Regions from separate parts of the Cupriavidus taiwanensis LMG 19424 genome, predicted to be linked through region 3. Evidence: predicted binding sites of a transcription regulator. Region 3 holds the regulator's gene; each other region holds the start of a gene.
What was found. Region 3 encodes HrcA, which represses chaperone genes, less so after heat shock. Its sites were predicted from a motif close to TTAGCACTCNNNNNNNNNGAGTGCTAA; they were not measured.
Positions count from the first base shown of each region.

Region 1: a site for HrcA is predicted at 1,685-1,711, ahead of rpoH (RNA polymerase sigma factor RpoH). Genes of this name have one in related genera too.
Region 2: a site for HrcA is predicted at 2,279-2,305, ahead of groES (co-chaperone GroES). Genes of this name have one in related genera too.

Region 1 is NC_010528.1:297,676-300,953, reverse strand. It holds gene ybiB (DNA-binding protein YbiB) at 1-554, shown strand, start outside; gene RALTA_RS01460 (pirin family protein) at 573-1,448, opposite strand; gene rpoH (RNA polymerase sigma factor RpoH) at 1,793-2,722, shown strand; gene RALTA_RS01450 (SCO family protein) at 2,827-3,278, opposite strand, start outside.
Region 2 is NC_010528.1:706,296-709,573, reverse strand. It holds gene RALTA_RS03335 (metallophosphoesterase) at 1-86, shown strand, start outside; gene groL (chaperonin GroEL) at 203-1,846, opposite strand; gene groES (co-chaperone GroES) at 1,894-2,184, opposite strand; gene ycaC (isochorismate family cysteine hydrolase YcaC) at 2,552-3,178, opposite strand.
Region 3 is NC_010528.1:1,143,918-1,147,195, forward strand. It holds gene recN (DNA repair protein RecN) at 1-399, opposite strand, end outside; gene RALTA_RS05305 (NAD kinase) at 466-1,383, opposite strand; gene hrcA (heat-inducible transcriptional repressor HrcA) at 1,510-2,544, shown strand; gene hemH (ferrochelatase) at 2,675-3,278, shown strand, end outside.

The sequences.
Region 1 (3,278 bases), 850 kb from region 3:
CCGACGAAGCCGCGGCAAGGCTGCGCGATGGGGACCGCGATGGCCCGCTGGCGGTGCTGCCGGTGGATGTGCTGTCGCCCGGGCTGTCGCGGCTGCTGGAGCGGCGCACCGTGATCGGGCTGCGCAATTCCTCGCACACCGTGGCGAAGATGCTGCAGCCGGTGGGCGAGCACACGCCCGCCGAAGGCCTGCGGCTGTATAGCTACACGCACCCTGAATACCGCGAGACGCTGACCGATTACTTCTCCCACGAACCCGCCAACGTGCTGTTGGCACGCGGCACCGAGGGCGAGGTGGTCGCCGACGCCCGGCGCAGCGGCCGTATCGACTGGCTGCATGAAGGCCACCAGCAGACCCTGGTCGGCCAGGCCGGCGGCTCGATCGGCGACGTGCCGGAGTTGCCGCCGGGCAGCGATGCCGGCCTCACCGTGGCCTGGATCCGCCGCGTGCTGGACGGCGCGGTGCCGGTGCCGGCGCCCATCGCCATCCAGATCGAGGCCATCCGCGAATGCCTGCGCCAGGGCACGCGCGTGACCTGGGCCAGTCCGGTCTGAGCTGGCCCGGCACCACCGTCACGGCTTGCGCGGAGGCAGCGGAATGCGCTCGGTCTCGCCGGGCACATGCGGGAACTGGTCGTCCTCCCAGCGCTGGGCCGCGGCCTCGATCGCCACCTTGCTGCTGGCAACGAAATTCCAGTAGATGAAGCGGTGCCCGTCGGTCGGGTCGCCGCCCAGCAGCATCACGCGCGACGGCGCCGTGGCCGTCAGCGTCGCCGGCTGGCCCGGCGTGAGCACCACCATGTGCTCGGCGGGCAGCGGCTCGCCGTCGAGCGCGACCGCGCCGTCCACCGGATAGATGCCGCGCTCGGCGTGGTCGGCGGGAATTTCCACGCTGGCCCCCGCGTCCAGCTCGATCGCCACATACAGCGTGCGGCTGAAGACCTGGACCGGCGAGGTCTGGCCGAACGCATCGCCGGCAATCACCACCATGCGCACGCCGGGCCGCTCGATGCGCGGCAGCGTCGCGGCCGGATGGTGGAAAAACGACGGCTCGGCGCCCTCATGCTCCTGCGGCAGCGCCACCCAGGTCTGGATGCCGTGCAGGCGTGCGCCCTCGGGCCGCACGTGCTCGGGCGATCGCTCCGAGTGCACGATGCCGTGGCCCGCGGTCATCCAGTTGACGTCGCCGGGGCGGATCGCCTGGTCGCTGCCCAGGCTGTCGCGATGGATGATCTCGCCCTCGAACAGATAGGTGACCGTGGCCAGTCCGATATGGGGATGCGGGCGCACATCGGCGCCCTGGCCCGGCGGCAGCTGCACCGGCCCCATATGGTCGAAGAAGATAAACGGCCCGACGGTCTGGGTTGCCGCGGCCGGCAGCAGCCGGCGCACGGTGAAATCGCCCAGGTCGCGCACATGCGGCTTGAGCAAGTGTTCGATAGCAGACATAACTCCTCCGATCCGATAAGAGAGGCTCGCAAGCATGCCAGTGCGCTGCCCGCCGGTCGAGTGTAGCCGGTGCTGGAACAGAGCATTGCAGCGGCGGGAAGAACCCCGTTGCCACCCTGCGCTCTAACTACCAGTGCGCGATGGCAGCGGTATCGTTGCCGTCTCTTTAGGATTTACCTGGCTATCCGAACAGTAAGAGCGATACCCGGGAACTATCGTACGCATCGGAACTCCAATTAGCACTCACCCGGCCAGAGTGCTAAGATGTGTTGCAGTGCCGCCGATTCCCCATGGGGCCGCGGCGCACCGGCAACCAAACCGCCGGACGCGAAAGGAGCCATTGAGTGAACGCAGTCTTGTCTGCCGACCAAACCCTGACCAATAACCGTCTGCCGACGGTGCCCCGGAACACGGGCAGCTTTGCGCTGACCTTTCCGGCGACCGTGGGCAACCTCGACAGCTATATCCAGGCTGTCCACCGCATTCCGCTGCTGACCGCGGAGGAAGAGCAACGCCTCGCGCGCGAACTGCGCGACCACGATTCCGTCGAGGCGGCCCGCCGCCTGGTGATGTCGCACCTGCGGCTGGTGGTGTCGATCGCCCGCCAGTACCTGGGCTACGGCCTGCCCCACGCCGACCTGATCCAGGAAGGCAATATCGGCCTGATGAAGGCAGTGAAGCGTTTCGATCCGGACCAGGGCGTGCGCCTGGTGTCGTACGCAATGCACTGGATCAAGGCAGAAATCCATGAATATGTGCTGAAGAACTGGCGCATGGTCAAGGTGGCCACCACCAAGGCCCAGCGCAAGCTGTTCTTCAACCTGCGCAGCCACAAGCAGGGCGGGCACACCTTCACGCCGGAGCAGGTCGAGGCCGTGGCGCGCGAGCTGAACGTCAAGCCTGAAGAAGTGATGGAGATGGAAACCCGCCTGTCGGGCGGCGATCTGGCGCTGGAAGGCCAGGTCGACGACGGCGAAGAGGAATTCGCCCCCATCGCCTACCTGGCCGACAACCACAACGAGCCGACCCGCGTGATGGAGGCCAAGCGCCAGGACCGCATGCAGGTCGAGGGGCTGGAAGAAGCGCTGGCCAAGCTCGACGAGCGCAGCCGCCGCATCATCGAGGCGCGCTGGCTCAACGTCGAGGACGACGGCTCGGGCGGCGCCACGCTGCATGAGCTGGCCGACGAGTTCGGCGTGTCGGCCGAGCGCATCCGCCAGATCGAGGCGGCGGCGATGAAGAAGATGAAGGGCGCGCTGCAGGCCTTCGCCTGATCCTCACCGCATCCATGCAAAAGGCCGGTCCATGGACCGGCCTTTTTTGTTGCCCGGGGAAGCCATGGTGCGACGTTATGCCGCACCCGTTCGCCCCGGCTGCGTCAGGACAACAGCTGTTTCAGGTCGTGCGCGATGGGTTCCGGACCCTGGCCGTGACGGATGAACAGCCGCAGCTTGCCGTTAGGATCGAACACATAGCTGCCGGCCGAGTGATCCACCGTGTAGTTGTTGGGCGAGCTGCCCGGCACCTTGGCGTAGAACACCTTGAAGTCCTTGGCCAGCTTCTGCAGCGAGGCCTCGTCGGCCGGGCGCAACCCGACGAAGCGCGGATCGAAGGCGGGCACGTACTGCGCCAGCAGGGCCTGCGTATCGCGTTCCGGATCCACCGTGACGAACAGCACCTGTACGCGGTCCGCGTCCGGTCCCAGCTTCTCCATCACCGCCTTCAGTTCGGCCATGGTGGTGGGGCAGACGTCCGGGCAGTGGGTGTAGCCGAAGAACATCACCACGGCCTTGCCCTTGTAGTCGGCCAGGGTGCGCACCTTGCCGGTGT
Region 2 (3,278 bases), 440 kb from region 3:
TGTGCAACCCGCGCGGCTATGTCAGCCGCCGTACCGGCGAGCTGGAGAACAAGTCGTTCGACTGGTGCTGCGTGGTAGAGGTCTGACGCGCGCCTGCCCGCGCCCTACCGCGCCGGCCATCCAAACAAAAACCCCCGCGGACTCGCGTCCGCGGGGGTTTTTTATCGCAGCCTGCCCTGGCGGGCAGTGGGCTGGGGATGGATTACATCATGCCTTCCATACCGCCCATGCCGCCCATGCCGCCCGGCATTGCCGGAGCCGACTCTTCCTTCGGCGTTTCGGCCACGGCGCAGTCGGTGGTCAGCATCAGCGAAGCCACCGAAGCGGCGTTCTGCAGTGCGGTGCGGGTGACCTTGGTCGGGTCCAGCACGCCCATTTCCACCAGGTCGCCGTACTCGCCCGAAGCGGCGTTGTAGCCGTAGTTGCCCTTGCCTTCGATGACCTTGGCAACGACCACCGAAGCTTCTTCACCGGCGTTCAGCACGATCTGGCGCAGCGGCTCTTCCATCGCGCGCAGCACGATCTTGATACCGGCGTTCTGGTCGGCGTTGTCGCCTTGCAGAGCCGAGATCGCGGCGCGGGCGCGCAGCAGGGCCACACCACCGCCGGGGACGATGCCTTCTTCCACCGCAGCGCGGGTGGCGTGCAGGGCGTCTTCCACGCGGGCCTTCTTTTCCTTCATTTCGACTTCGGTGGCAGCGCCAACCTTGATCACGGCAACACCGCCGGCCAGCTTGGCCACGCGCTCTTGCAGCTTCTCACGGTCGTAGTCCGAGGTCGCTTCTTCGATCTGGGCGCGGATCTGCTTCACGCGGCCTTCGATGCCAGCAGCGTCGCCGGCGCCATCGATGATGATGGTGTTTTCCTTGCCGATTTCGATGCGCTTGGCCTGGCCCAGGTCGTTCAGGGTGGCCTTTTCCAGCGTCAGGCCGACTTCTTCGGCGATGACGGTGCCGCCGGTCAGGATGGCGATGTCTTCCAGCATGGCCTTGCGGCGGTCGCCGAAGCCCGGAGCCTTGACGGCGGCGGTCTTCAGGATGCCACGGATGTTGTTGACCACCAGGGTCGCCAGGGCTTCGCCCTCGACGTCTTCAGCGATGATCAGCAGCGGGCGGCCGGCCTTGGCCACTTGCTCCAGCACCGGCAGCAGGTCGCGGATGTTGCTGATCTTCTTGTCGAACAGCAGCACGAACGGGTTGTCCAGCGCGACAACCTGCTTTTCCGGGTTGTTGATGAAGTACGGCGACAGGTAGCCGCGGTCGAACTGCATGCCTTCCACGACTTCCAGCTCGTCGGCCAGCGACTTGCCGTCTTCGACGGTGATCACGCCTTCCTTGCCGACCTTGTCCATGGCTTCGGCGATGCGCTCGCCGATCGAGGCGTCGCTGTTGGCCGAGATCGCGCCGACCTGGGCGATTTCCTTGCTGGTGGTGGTGGGCTTGCTGATCTTCTTCAGCTCTTCCACGGCAGCGCCGACAGCCTTGTCGATGCCGCGCTTCAGGTCCATCGGGTTCATGCCGGCGGCGACGAACTTCATGCCTTCGCGCACGATCGACTGGGCCAGCACGGTTGCGGTGGTGGTACCGTCACCGGCGTTGTCGCTGGTCTTGGAAGCCACTTCCTTGACCATCTGGGCGCCCATGTTCTGCAGCTTGTCCTTCAGCTCGATTTCCTTAGCCACGGACACGCCGTCCTTGGTCACGGTCGGCCCGCCGAAGCTGCGCTCCAGCACCACGTTGCGGCCCTTCGGGCCCAGGGTCACTTTAACGGCGTTGGCGAGGATGTTCACGCCTTCGACCATCTTGGCACGGGCGGCGTCGCCGAACACTACGTCTTTTGCTGCCATGTTCTGAATCTCCTGAAATCTGTACGGGTGGGGCTACAAGTAACGGATTACTTGTTGACCACGGCCATGATGTCTTCTTCGCGCATGACCAGCAGTTCCTGGCCATCCACCTTCACGCCCTGGCCGGCATACTTGCCGAACAGCACGCGATCGCCGACCTTGACGTCCAGGGCGATGTTGTTGCCCTTGTCATCCTTCTTGCCGGGACCGATTGCCAGCACTTCGCCTTGATCGGGCTTCTCGGCAGCGTTGTCGGGAATCACGATACCGGACGCGGTCTTGGTTTCGTTGTCCAGACGCTTCACGATCACGCGGTCGTGCAGAGGACGCAGATTCATACGGACTCCTAGATACAAAGTGAGTTTTTGATCACAAATCGGCCGGCTACCGAGGCGACGGCCGTCAGAAATGTTCAGGTGTCGCAGAGGGCTGTTAGCACTCCCCCCTGACGAGTGCTAATTATAGGGACGGGGTAGGGGCATTTCAAGACAGGCGCCGGATGCGGGTTTTCCCGGGGACTGGCGCAGCGCACATGGGCAGCGCATATGGGGGGCGGATGGCGCCGGAAGCGATTCCGGCGCCCAGTGCAATCATGTCGGTGATGCGGCACGAATCGGACTCGCACCGCATCGACTGCGGAATAGGCCTTATTGCCTGCCATTGGCCAGCGCGGCGCCAGGGGCTTCGCGCGTGGCCGGGGTGATGTTATTTGCCGCCCTTCACGGTGGTGTACGCCGTAATCAGGTTCCGATAGTCGGGAATATGGTTGGAGAACAAGGTCCCCAGCCCCTCGATGTCGTTGCGCCAGTCGCGATGAAGCTCGCAGGCAACGCCGAACCACGTCATCAGTTGGGCGCCGGCCTCGGCCATGCGGTGCCACGCGGATTCGCGTGTCACCTCATTGAACGTTCCCGATGCATCGGTCACCACGAACACATCGAAGCCTTCTTCGATCGCTGACAATGCCGGAAACGCCACGCAGACCTCAGTCACCACGCCGGCGATCAGCAACTGCTTCTTGCCGGTTGCCTTCACTGCCTTGACGAAGTCCTCGTTGTCCCATGCATTGATCTGCCCGGGGCGCGGAATGAAGGGCGCATCGGGGAACATCGCCTTCAGTTCCGGCACCAGCGGCCCGTTGGGTCCGTCCTCGAAGCTGGTGGTCAGGATCGTAGGCAGCTTGAAATACCTGGCCAGATCGGCCATGGCGAGAACGTTGTTCTTGAACTTGTCGGGGTCGATGTCGCGCACCAGCGACAGCAGGCCGGCCTGGTGATCCACCATCAGTACCGCCGCCTGGTCCTTGTCCAAACGCTTGTAGGTCTTGCTCATCTTCCTCTCCTGTGAATGCGCGTCCGGTTCGGTTGGACACGCGTGGTGAAATCTTCTGCATGGCGCTGCAATCCATGCACGGCTGCCTGCTCACGCCCGG
Region 3 (3,278 bases):
CTGGCCGTGGATATCGACCAGCTGGTCGCCCACTTCGCGCAGCTGTGCCAGGGTGGCGGCAGCGCCGTTGATAAAGGCCTTGCTGCGGCCGCCGGCATCGACGGTACGGCGCAGCAGCACGGTCGGTACGCCGCCGTCTTCTTCGCTGTTGAGTTCGCGCTCGGCCAGCCAGGCATCGAGCGCGGGATGGGTCGAGAAGGTGGCGCTGACGCTGGCGCGCGGCGCGCCTTCGCGCACCACGCCGGCATCGGCGCGCTCGCCCAGCACCAGCGCCAGGGCGTCGATCAGGATCGACTTGCCGGCGCCGGTCTCGCCGGTGAAGACGGTAAAGCCGGAGGCGAAGTCCAGGTCGAGGGTGTCGACGATGACGAAATCACGGATGGACAGGCTGCGCAGCATCGTGGCGGGAAGGGTAGTCGGTCCGATGAAGGGTCGGGCTCGGGCTGAGGGGCGGCTGGATTGCGCTCAGAGGCGGTTGTCTTCGGACGGGTATTCGTGCCAGTGCAGCTTCTTGCGCAGCGTGGCGTAGTAGTTGTAGCCCACCGGGTGCAGCAGGTTGATGGTCTTCTGCGAGCGCCGCACCACGATGCGGTCGCCCGGCAGCAGCGAGGTCAGCGACTGCATGTCGAAGTTGACGCTGGCGTCGCGCGCGCTCGCCACCTCGATGGTTACCTCGGCGTCGTGCGGCAGCACGATCGGCCGGTTGGACAGCGCGTGCGGGGCGATCGGCACCAGCACCACGCCCGACAGCGTGGGGTGCAGGATCGGGCCGCCGGCCGACAGCGCGTAAGCGGTGGAGCCGGTCGCGGTCGACACGATCAGGCCGTCGGAGCGCTGGTTGTACATGAAGTGGCCGTCCACCGAAACCGCCAGCTCGACCATGCCCGAAATGCCGGAGCGGTTCACCACCACATCGTTCAGCGCCAGCGCGGAGAAGATGTCCATGTCGTCGCGCACCACGCGCGAGGCCAGCAGCAGCCGCGTCTCGGACTCGTAGCGGCCGTCGAGCATGTCGGGCAGCACCGTATGCGCATCTTCCAGCGCGATGTCGGTCATGAAACCGAGCCGCCCGTGGTTCACGCCGATCAGGGGCACGTCATAGCCGGCGAGCTGGCGGGCGATGCCCAGCAGCGTACCGTCGCCACCGAGCACCACGGCAACGTCGGCCTGCCGGCCGATTTCCTCGGCGGACAGGGCGGGATAGGCGGTCAGCCCGGTGGCCAGCGCGGTCTCGCGCTCGAATACCACGTCCTGGCCGTTGCGCAGGATATAGGAGGCAATCTCTTCCAGCGGCCCTTCGATGCCGGCAGTGGAGTACCTGCCCACCAGGGCGACGGTCTTGAATGGTGTGCGCACGGCGCTGGCTTTGGGTGGGGCGGACATGCCGGGATTAGACCATACCGCCGTGACGGTTGTCAGCAGGCGCCGGCGGCCCGTCCGGCGGCACATCTGGCGGCACATCCGGCCGGGCCGCCAGAAGGTCCAAAACTTGCGTAAAATCGGGGCATCATGGATGAACGCTCCAAAACGCTGCTCAAGACCCTGATCGAGCGCTACATTGCCGAAGGCCAGCCGGTCGGCTCCCGCACCCTGTCCAAGTACTCGGGGCTGGACCTGTCGCCGGCGACGATCCGCAATGTGATGTCCGATCTCGAGGAAATGGGTTTTATCGCCAGCCCGCACACGTCGGCCGGCCGGATCCCGACGCCGCGTGGCTACCGGCTGTTCGTCGACTCGATGCTGACGGCCAAGCCGCTCGAGCGCAACGCCGACCTGGCCGAGCTGACCGGGCAGATCCAGGACCAGCTGGGCGGGCAGCAGCTGGGGCCGCAGCGCATGATTACCGCGGCGGCGCGCACGCTGTCCAACCTGTCGCACTTTGCCGGCGTGGTGATGACGCCGCGCCGCGCGCAGGCGTTCCGGCAGATCGAGTTCATGCGGCTGTCGGACAAGCGCATCCTGCTGATCATCGTCAGCCCCGAGGGCGACGTGCAGAACCGCATCATCCAGACCGAACTGCCGTACACGCCGGCCCAGCTGATCGAGGCCGCCAACTTCTTCAACTCGCACTATGCCGGCATGAGCTTCGACACCGTGCGCAGCCACCTGCGGCTGGAGTTGCAGGACCTGCGCCGCGACATGTCGCAGCTGATGCAGGCCGCGGTCGAGGCCGGCAGCACCGCCGAGGACGAGGATGACGACCACGTCTACATCAGCGGCGAGCGCAAGCTGCTCGAAGTCGACGACCTGGCCTCGAGCATGGACAAGCTGCGGCGCCTGTTCGACGTGTTCGAGCACAAGACCAGCCTGCTGCAGCTGCTGGATGTGTCCAGCCATGCGCAGGGCGTGCAGATCTTCATCGGCGGTGAAAGCCAGCTGGTGCCGATCGAGGACATGGCGGTCATTACCGCGCCGTACGAGGTCGACGGGCAGATCGTCGGCACGCTGGGCGTGATCGGCCCCACGCGCATGGCCTACGAGCGTGTGATCCCGATCGTCGACATTACTGCGCGGTTGCTGTCCAGCGCGCTGAGCCAGAACTAGTGGTCCGGCGTTCCGGTCTGACCGGCGGCTCCATTCCCGCCGCGCGGGCGCGGCGCCGCTGCGCTGCACCCGTCGCGGCACCCGTCGTCACACCCGCCCCATCCCGGCATCGCGCCAACCCGGAAGCGACATGACGTTTTCTCCCGAACCGGCCTACCAGCACGGCCAGGCGCCGCGCACGGCCATCCTGCTGGTCAACCTGGGCACCCCCGACGCCCCGACCCCCAAGGCTGTGGGGCGTTACCTGAAAGAATTCCTGTCCGATCCGCGCGTGGTGGAAATACCGCGCGCGGCGTGGCTGCCGCTGCTGTACGGCGTGATCCTGCCGCTGCGCTCGCGCGCGTCGGCGCTCAAGTACGAATCGATCTGGCTGCGCGAGGCCCATATGACGGGCTCGCCGCTGCTGGTCTACAGCGAGCGCCAGGCGCATGCGCTGCAGCGGCTGCTGCACCAGAATGGCCACGAGGTGACGGTGGCGTGCGCAATGCGCTACGGCAACCCGTCGATCGGTTCGGTGATGGAGGCGCTGCGCCGCCAGGGCTGCGAGCAGGTGCTGGTGCTGCCCATGTATCCGCAGTACTCTGGCACCACCACCGCCACGGCCTTCGACGAGGTGTTCCGGGTGCTGGGCCAGTGGCGCAACCAGCCCGAGCTGCGGCTGGTCAAGCATTTCCATGACCATCCGGCGTATATCTCCGCATTGCAGCAACAGGTCAGCGCCTATTGGGCGCGGC